3 regions of the Escherichia sp. B1147 genome follow, and region 1 is predicted to be linked to each of the others. Evidence: predicted binding sites of a transcription regulator. Region 1 holds the regulator's gene; each other region holds the start of a gene.
The links. Region 1 encodes LexA, which represses DNA repair genes until DNA is damaged. Its sites were predicted from a motif close to TNCTGTATGTACATACAGNA; they were not measured.
Positions count from the first base shown of each region.

Region 1 (3,286 bases):
CAGATTCTGGATCTGCGTTAACGACGTTAGCAACGCGATGATATATTCACCCGCCAGCAAATAAACCACCGAAAACAACAGTGCCACGATCCCCGACTGGCGGCATGCAGCGCGCCAGACATCCAGTAACTGGCTACCGTCGCGCGCGCCATACGCCTGACCGGAGTGGGCTTCAACGGCATAGGCAAAACCATCCAGCGCATAGGCGGTAAAGGTGAGTAGCGTCATCAGAACCGCGTTGACGGCGATAATATCGCTCCCCAGTCGCGCGCCAAGAACTGTTATTGCGCCAAAACAGAGTTGCAGCAGCAGTGATCTCAGCATAATGTCGCGGTTAAGCGCCAGCAAACGTCGGAAGTTTCCTCGCCAGGCTGTTTTCAGCATTTCGCCGGAGATACCGCGTAGTTTGATGATTTTACGCACCATGAGCAGGCCAATAAGCAACGTCGCATATTCGGCAAGCACTGTTGCCAGCGCCGCGCCTTGCACGTTCATATGCAGCCCCATCACCAGCCAGACATCCAACACAATGTTGAGGATATTGCCAACCACTAACAAAATCACTGGCGCGCGGGCATATTGCACGCCGAGCAACCAGCCGAGCAGCACCAGATTCGCCAGCGACGCAGGCGCGCTTAACCAGCGGATTTCAAGAAAGCGCCGCGCCTGTTCCAGAACCGCTTCGCTACCGCCAACAATATCCAGCGCCAGCTCGATAATCGGCGTACGCAGTAACGCAATCAACACTCCGGCCCCCAGTGCCAGCAGCAACGGCTGCACCAGCGCACGCGCTAATGCCTGAGGATTTTTGGCACCATAAGCCTGTGCAGTAAGCCCGGTAGTGCTCATACGCAAAAACAGCAACAGCATAAAGAGAAAACTGGTCGCCGTTGCGCCAACCGCCACGCCGCCCAGATAAACCGGGCTATCAAGATGACCAATGACCGCCGTATCAACCAGCCCCAGCAAGGGAACGGTGATATTGGAGAAAATCATGGGTAAGGCGAGATGCCAGAGTGCTTTATCAGATGAAGTGAGGAATGCCATGCAGACAAGCCTGATGAAGAGAGATTAAAAACAAACCGCGATGCCAGGCGGCATCGCGGTATCAGAGATAAATTACAGCCAGTCGCCGTTGCGAATAACCCCAACCGCCAGCCCTTCAATGCTGAAGCTCTGCTGACGAAGGTCAACGACAATTGGTTTAAACTCGCTATTTTCTGGCAGAAGCTCGACTTTATTGCCCTGTTTTTTCAGACGTTTAACGGTAACTTCGTCATCTATACGCGCGACAACAACCTGACCATTACGCACATCCTGGGTTTTATGCACCGCCAGCAAGTCGCCGTCCATAATGCCGATATCTTTCATCGACATCCCACTGACGCGCAGCAGGAAATCGGCATTCGGTTTGAACAGGGAAGGATCGACCTGATAATGACCTTCAATATGCTGCTGCGCCAGAAGCGGTTCACCGGCAGCCACACGACCTACCAGTGGCAATCCTTCTTCCTCTTCCTGCAACAGACGAATCCCGCGCGATGCGCCGGAAACAATTTCAATCACGCCTTTGCGTGCCAGCGCCTTCAGATGTTCTTCTGCCGCATTTGGGGAACGGAACCCCAAACGCTGCGCGATTTCCGCACGCGTCGGCGGCATACCTGTCTGGCTGATGTGATCACGGATGAGATCAAACACCTCTTGTTGCCTGGCCGTTAACGCTTTCATTCCGCCCCCTGGGTGTATATACAGTTATGCTGTGAGTATATACAGCAAAAGGTGATTTTGGAACCATAAACTGCACAATAAACCAGAGATTTATCGAATTCTGGAAGCGTCATCCAAAATGCGACCATAACAGAATGCACCAGGTAATCACGGCGACGATAATGGCGATCAGCACCGCGGCGGAGCCCATATCTTTCGCCCGCCCGGAAAGCTCATGGTATTCAGAACCAATACGGTCAACCACCGCTTCGATGGCACTATTGAGAATTTCCACAATCATCACCAGCATGACAGAACTAATAAGCAGTACGCGGGTTATTGCATCCACATCCAGCCAGCAGGCAATGACCACTGCCAACAACACCGCCACGCCTTCCTGACGGAATGCCGCTTCGTTGATCCATGCGGCACGTAAACCTTTCCAGGAATAGCCAGCGGCTTTGATAATTCGAGTGAATCCAGTGGTATTATTGGCCATCGAAAGAACCTTTTTACATTATGAGCGTCAATATCAGTGTACCGTTGAATCCGAAGATTACGGTTAGCGTAACGTCGCGCGAAACATAAGCGGATACCACAGAATTTCCCATGACTTTCTGCTATCCTTCCCGCGCATTAGCATTATTAACCAGAGGCTTTACATCGTTTATGTCCGGCTGGCCACGAATTTACTACAAATTACTGAATTTACCATTAAGCATCCTGGTAAAAAGCAAGTCTATTCCGGCAGATCCTGCCCCGGAACTGGGACTCGATACCTCTCGTCCAATTATGTACGTTTTACCGTACAACTCAAAAGCGGATTTGCTGACGTTGCGCGCCCAGTGCCTGGCGCACGATCTGCCTGACCCATTAGAGCCGCTGGAAATAGACGGCACGTTACTGCCACGCTATGTGTTTATTCACGGCGGGCCGCGTGTTTTCACCTATTACACGCCGAAAGAAGAGTCCATTAAGCTGTTCCACGACTATCTCGATCTGCACCGTAGCAACCCGAATCTGGATGTGCAAATGGTGCCAGTATCGGTGATGTTTGGTCGTGCGCCGGGGCGTGAAAAAGGTGAAGTGAATCCACCTCTGCGCATGCTCAACGGCGTGCAGAAATTTTTCGCCGTGTTATGGCTCGGTCGCGACAGTTTTGTGCGTTTCTCTCCGTCAGTTTCGCTGCGCCGCATGGCTGACGAACACGGCACGGATAAAACCATCGCCCAAAAACTGGCGCGCGTGGCGCGTATGCACTTTGCCCGCCAGCGTCTGGCTGCTGTGGGGCCGCGTCTACCCGCTCGTCAGGATTTGTTCAATAAACTGCTCGCCTCGCGCGCCATTGCCAAAGCGGTAGAAGATGAAGCGCGCAGCAAAAAAATCTCCCATGAAAAAGCGCAGCAGAACGCTATTGCGCTGATGGAAGAGATTGCGGCGAACTTCTCTTACGAGATGATCCGCCTGACTGACCGTATTCTGGGCTTCACCTGGAACCGACTTTATCAGGGCATCAACGTCCATAACGCCGAGCGCGTTCGCCAGCTGGCCCACGACGGTCATGAGCTGGTGTATGTGC
Region 1 is NZ_LFHY01000003.1:55,705-58,990, reverse strand. Features, by position in the region: gene dinF (MATE family efflux transporter DinF) at 1-1,047, opposite strand, end outside; gene lexA (transcriptional repressor LexA) at 1,120-1,728, opposite strand; gene dgkA (diacylglycerol kinase) at 1,838-2,206, opposite strand; gene plsB (glycerol-3-phosphate 1-O-acyltransferase PlsB) at 2,377-3,286, shown strand, end outside.

Region 2 (3,286 bases), on a different contig from region 1:
TATTGGTACATTGGTGGGTATTGCTATTGGTATTCCTGTGCTGTGGTTTGTTCCGTCACTGGAAGGGCAACTGGTGCTGTTGGTGATTACCGGCGTGCTCTTTTTTGCCTTCCGTAACGTGCAATACGCTCATGCAACGATGTTCATTACGCTTCTGGTGCTACTGTGCTTCAACCTGCTGGGTGAAGGTTTTGAAGTCGCACTGCCTCGCGTAATCGATACGCTTATCGGGTGTGCAATAGCATGGGCGGCGGTGAGCTACATCTGGCCCGACTGGCGGTTTCGCAATCTGCCGCGAATGCTTGAACGCGCGACGGATGCTAACTGTCGTTATCTCGATGCCATTCTTGAGCAATATCATCAGGGGCGTGACAACCGTCTGGCGTATCGTATTGCCCGTCGCGATGCGCACAACCGTGATGCTGAACTGGCATCGGTGGTGTCGAATATGTCCAGTGAACCGAATGTCACACCGCAAATTCGCGATGACGCGTTCCGTTTACTGTGCCTTAACCATACGTTTACCAGCTATATTTCTGCCCTCGGCGCACACCGCGAGCAGTTAACCAACCCTGAAATTCTGGCGTTTCTTGATGATGCAGTTTGCTATGTTGATGACGCGCTACATCATCAACCTGCCGATGAAGAACGCGTCAATCAGGCATTAGCTGGCCTGAAACAGCGGATGCAACAACTTGAACCACGGGCAGACAGCAAAGAACCTCTGGTCGTACAGCAAATCGGGTTACTGATTGCATTACTGCCAGAAATTGGCCGTCTGCAACGTCGGATTACTCAAGTTCCTCAGGAAACTCCTGTTTCGGTGTAATAGAATCAGCCCATTCTGCAAGCTCCTGGCGGCGTGCCACCGGGAGCGCAGCTTCATGAATACCGATAATTGCGCCTTCAAGCATGAACAGAATCTTTTCTGTCACCAGACTGTTATGCTGCCGTAGTCGCAACCAACACATTTTCGCCCCAAGTATACGTAGCGCCCGAACATCCTTAATCCCCACTTCCCCAAGAATCGCTTCCAGGTGATAAGACATATTGGGCAAATCTTTCAGCCGTTGCTGGGTATCGCGCGTGCTTTTCTCTTTAAGCGCAGCGTCCAGCGAATATTTCGACAGCCGCACCAACTTCTGTTGATTCCGCCATAAGCTTTCATCAACCCGGTAGTAATTGAGAGTAACGGGGCGGCCACACTTTTTATATGTCAACCAGACTGGGGGATGTTTTACACAGTACTGTGCGCTTTGCTCACAAGCCCGAAGATACAACTCACCATCAGAAACCATCGCAAACACTGTATCGTCAATGGTCAGACTGTAACTGCCAAACAACGAACGATATTCAATAGTGCCTAACGTCGACAGGTATTCTTGTGACTTATAGATCCGCTTGTAGGAGAGGCTTTTCATAAAATTCCTTTTAAAATCATAATATAAAAGAATGATTCACATTAACGGATCCGTTAAATACGAAAATAGGCAACTTATTCTCAAGGGGCAAGATTAATTTAAGTTTTCAGGTCACCAACGACAAAAATTGCGAGGCTCTTTCCGAAATTTGTGTTGATCTTTGTTGTCACTGGATGTACTGTATATTTATACAGTAACTCACAGGGCTGGATTGATTATGTACACTTCAGGCTACGCAAATCGTTCTTCGATGTTCTCCTCCACAGCAAGCAAAATTGCGCGTGTCTCTACGGAAAACACTACAGCCGGGCTAATTAGTGAAGTTGTCTATCGCGAAGATCAGCCCATGATGACGCAACTCCTGCTTTTGCCATTGTTACAGCAACTCGGCCAACAATCGCGTTGGCAACTTTGGTTAACGCCGCAACAAAAACTAAGTCGTGAATGGGTTCAGGCAGCGGGACTACCCTTAACTAAGGTGATGCAGATAAGCCAGCTTTCCCCTTGTCACACTGTGGAATCAATGGTTCGTGCTTTGCGTACGGGAAATTACAGCGTAGTGATCGGTTGGTTGGCAGACGATCTGACAGAAGAAGAGCATGCTGATCTTGTCGATGCCGCTAATGAAGGCAACGCAATGGGGTTTATTATGCGTCCAGTAAGCACACACTCTCACGCCACGAGACAACTTTCTGGGCTAAAAATTCACTCAAATTTGTATCATTAAGTAAATTTAGGATTAATCCTGGAAATTTTTTTGTTAACCCGTAGACGCTTTCACTCGTCACTAATTTTACTTGTGGAGGCTTGTCTGAAGCGGTTTCCGCGATTTTATCCTGTAAAGTATCGTTAACAAAAAAGGTTAAACGTACCTTATACAAGTCTTTTTTTTCATATGCCTGACGGAGTTCACACTTGTAAGTTTTCAACTACGTTGTAGACTTTACATCGCCAGGGGTGCTCGGCATAAGCCGAATTTATCGGCAGAGTTACTATTGAGCAGATCCCCCGGTGAAGGATTTAACCGTGTTATCTCGTTGGAGATATTCATGGCGTATTTTGGATGATAACGAGGCGCAAAAAATGAAAAAGACAGCTATCGCGATTGCAGTGGCACTGGCTGGTTTCGCTACCGTAGCGCAGGCCGCTCCGAAAGATAACACCTGGTACACTGGTGCTAAACTGGGCTGGTCCCAGTACCATGACACTGGTTTCATTCCTAACAATGGTCCGACCCACGAAAACCAACTGGGTGCAGGTGCTTTTGGTGGTTACCAGGTTAACCCGTATGTTGGCTTTGAAATGGGTTACGACTGGTTAGGTCGTATGCCGTACAAAGGCGACAACATCAACGGCGCATACAAAGCTCAGGGCGTTCAACTGACCGCTAAACTGGGTTACCCAATCACTGACGATCTGGACATCTACACTCGTCTGGGTGGTATGGTATGGCGCGCAGACACCAAGGCTAACGTACCTGGTGGCCCATCCTTTAAAGACCACGACACCGGCGTTTCTCCGGTATTCGCAGGCGGCGTTGAGTACGCGATCACTCCAGAAATCGCTACCCGTCTGGAATATCAGTGGACCAACAACATCGGTGACGCTAACACCATCGGTACTCGTCCGGACAACGGTCTGCTGAGCCTGGGTGTTTCCTACCGTTTCGGTCAGGGCGAAGCAGCTCCTGTAGTTGCTCCGGCTCCGGCTCCGGCTCCAGAAGTACAGACCAAGCACTTCACTCTGAAGTCTGACGTTCTGTTCAACTTCAACAAAGCAACCCTGAAACCGGAAGGTCAGGCTGCTCTGGATCAGCTGTACAGCCAGCTGAGCAACCTGGATCCGAAAGACGGTTCCGTAGTTGT
Region 2 is NZ_LFHY01000011.1:86,677-89,962, reverse strand. Features, by position in the region: gene yccS (YccS family putative transporter) at 1-829, shown strand, start outside; gene sxy (CRP-S regulon transcriptional coactivator Sxy) at 792-1,421, opposite strand; gene sulA (SOS-induced cell division inhibitor SulA) at 1,639-2,148, shown strand; gene ompA (porin OmpA) at 2,505-3,286, shown strand, end outside.
Region 2: sulA (SOS-induced cell division inhibitor SulA) is a predicted target of LexA. The motif match lies at 1,598-1,617, and genes of this name have one in related genera.

Region 3 (3,286 bases), on a different contig from region 1:
TCTGGCGGGCGATATCGAATCCTTACCGCTGGCGAACGAGACGTTTGATCTGGCGTGGAGCAACCTTGCCGTGCAGTGGTGTGGCGAGTTATCCACGGCATTATGCGAGCTTTGCCGAGTAGTACGTCCCGGCGGCGTGGTGGCGTTTACCACCCTGGCGCAGGGTTCGCTCCCTGAATTACATCAGGCGTGGCAAGCGGTAGACGAACGCCCGCATGCCAATCACTTTTTACCGCCCGCTGACATTGAACAGGCGCTGAAAGGTTTTCGTTATCAACACAATATGCAACCTGTCACGCTGTGCTTTGATGATGCGCTCAGTGCCATGCGTTCCCTGAAAGGCATTGGCGCAACGCATCTTCACGAAGGGCGCGACCCGCGAATATTAACGCGTTCACAGCTACAGCAACTGCAACTGGCCTGGCCGCAAAAACAGGGGCGATATCCTCTGACTTATCATCTTTTTTTGGGAGTGATTGCTCGTGAGTAAACGCTATTTTGTTACCGGAACAGACACCGAAGTGGGGAAAACCGTCGCCAGTTGTGCGCTTTTACAGGCCGCGAAGGCGGCAGGCTACCGGACGGTAGGTTACAAACCTGTTGCCTCCGGCAGTGAAATAACGGCAGAAGGATTACGCAATAGCGACGCACTGGCGTTGCAACGCAACAGTAGCCTGCAACTGGATTACGCCACGGTAAATCCTTACACCTTCGCAGAACCCACCTCGCCGCATATCATCAGCGCGCAAGAGGGCAGGCCGATTGAGTCATCAGTAATGAGCGCCGGATTACGCGCACTTGAACAACAGGCTGACTGGGTGTTAGTGGAAGGTGCAGGAGGCTGGTTTACGCCGCTTTCTGATTCTTTCACTTTTGCGGATTGGGTAACGCAAGAACAACTGCCAGTGATACTGGTTGTGGGCGTGAAACTCGGTTGTATTAATCACGCGATGCTGACCGCACAGGCTGTACAGCAAGTCGGACTTACCCTTGCAGGGTGGGTAGCGAACGATGTCACTCCACCGGGCAAACGTCATGCTGAATATATGGCCACGCTCAAGCGGATGATTTCCGCACCGCTGCTTGGGGAGATCCCGTGGCTTGATGAACCCCCTGAAAACGCGCTAACCGGAAAGTACCTCAATCTCACCGCATTGTTGTAGCAATATATTTGGTTAAAGTGCGAGCGAGATCGCGTCGTCTGTTGCCTGCAATTTAACCAATTAAATTTTAAAAGAATCGAGAAAAAATATTTACGCCCACAATATGCGGTTAGTGTGGGAATTGCCCAGGCGGCAGGGCATACGGGCTGCAGGCAGTTATCCACTATTCCTGTGGATAACCATGTGCATTAGAGTTAGAAAACGCGATGCAAGCGAGAGAATACGCGGCTTGCACGCGAATTGACGCGAAAGAAGGCTTGAGAAAATATTTGTTATTTTTCAATTAATTAAATAAAAGCAATGGCAGTCATGAAAGTGACATCTCTTGCCATAAATCCGTCATCAGTCATCTTGACAATTGTTAAAAAAGCCGTTGCTTTGGGGATAACCCCGCAAGCCTGGAGTTTTATCTCGTCACTGAGCAAATTATGCTCATGATTGACACCTTCGTTGACGATGTAACAGAAATAATGTGGCGTGAAACTGTTTTTTTATCCAGTATAATTTGTTGGCATTATTAAGCACGACGAGTAAAATTACATACCTGCCCGCCCACTCCTTCAGGTAGCGACTTATGAGTAAACCGTTCAAACTGAATTCCGCTTTCAAACCTTCTGGCGATCAGCCTGAGGCAATTCGACGCCTCGAAGAGGGACTTGAAGATGGCCTGGCTCACCAGACTCTACTTGGCGTAACGGGCTCCGGGAAAACATTTACCATCGCTAACGTCATCGCTGACCTTCAGCGCCCGACGATGGTGCTGGCGCCCAACAAAACGCTGGCGGCCCAGTTGTACGGCGAGATGAAAGAATTTTTCCCGGAAAATGCGGTGGAATACTTCGTCTCTTACTATGACTACTATCAGCCGGAAGCCTATGTGCCGAGTTCTGACACCTTCATTGAAAAAGATGCCTCGGTAAACGAACATATTGAACAGATGCGGCTTTCAGCGACTAAAGCTTTGCTGGAGCGCCGCGATGTGGTGGTGGTCGCCTCTGTTTCAGCCATCTACGGTCTGGGCGACCCTGACTTATATCTTAAGATGATGCTGCATCTGACGGTCGGCATGATTATCGATCAGCGCGCGATTCTGCGGCGTCTGGCGGAACTGCAATACACCCGCAACGACCAGGCGTTCCAGCGCGGGACTTTCCGTGTTCGCGGAGAAGTGATTGATATTTTTCCGGCGGAGTCCGACGACGTTGCGCTACGTGTTGAATTGTTCGACGAAGAGGTAGAGAGGCTGTCGCTTTTCGACCCGTTAACAGGGCAGATTATCTCAACCATTCCCCGCTTTACCATCTATCCGAAAACACACTACGTTACCCCGCGTGAGCGTATTGTGCAGGCAATGGAAGAGATCAAAGAAGAGCTGGCCGATCGGCGCAAAGTGCTGCTGGCAAATAACAAGCTGCTGGAAGAACAACGCCTGACTCAGCGTACCCAGTTTGATCTGGAGATGATGAACGAGCTGGGTTATTGCTCAGGCATTGAAAACTATTCGCGCTTTCTTTCCGGTCGTGGACCCGGTGAGCCACCGCCGACGCTGTTTGATTATCTACCCGCCGATGGTCTGTTGGTGGTCGATGAATCCCACGTGACTATTCCGCAAATTGGCGGCATGTATCGAGGCGATCGGGCGCGTAAAGAGACGCTGGTAGAGTACGGTTTCCGCCTGCCCTCGGCGCTGGATAACCGTCCGCTGAAGTTCGAAGAGTTCGAGGCATTAGCACCGCAAACCATCTATGTTTCTGCGACCCCCGGTAATTACGAGCTGGAGAAATCCGGTGGCGACGTGGTGGATCAGGTGGTGCGTCCAACAGGACTGCTGGACCCGATTATCGAAGTGCGCCCGGTAGCGACCCAGGTTGATGATCTTCTTTCAGAAATTCGCCTGCGGGCGGCAATTAACGAACGCGTACTGGTCACGACGTTGACTAAGCGGATGGCGGAAGATCTCACCGAATATCTGGAAGAACACGGTGAACGCGTGCGTTATCTTCACTCGGATATCGACACCGTCGAGCGTATGGAAATCATCCGCGACTTGCGTCTGGGCGAGTTCGATGTGTTGGTTGGCATCAACTTACTGCGCGAAGGTCTGGATATGCCGGAAGTCTCGC
Region 3 is NZ_LFHY01000018.1:8,601-11,886, forward strand. Features, by position in the region: gene bioC (malonyl-ACP O-methyltransferase BioC) at 1-490, shown strand, start outside; gene bioD (dethiobiotin synthase) at 483-1,163, shown strand; gene uvrB (excinuclease ABC subunit UvrB) at 1,738-3,286, shown strand, end outside.
Region 3: uvrB (excinuclease ABC subunit UvrB) is a predicted target of LexA. The motif match lies at 1,645-1,664, and genes of this name have one in related genera.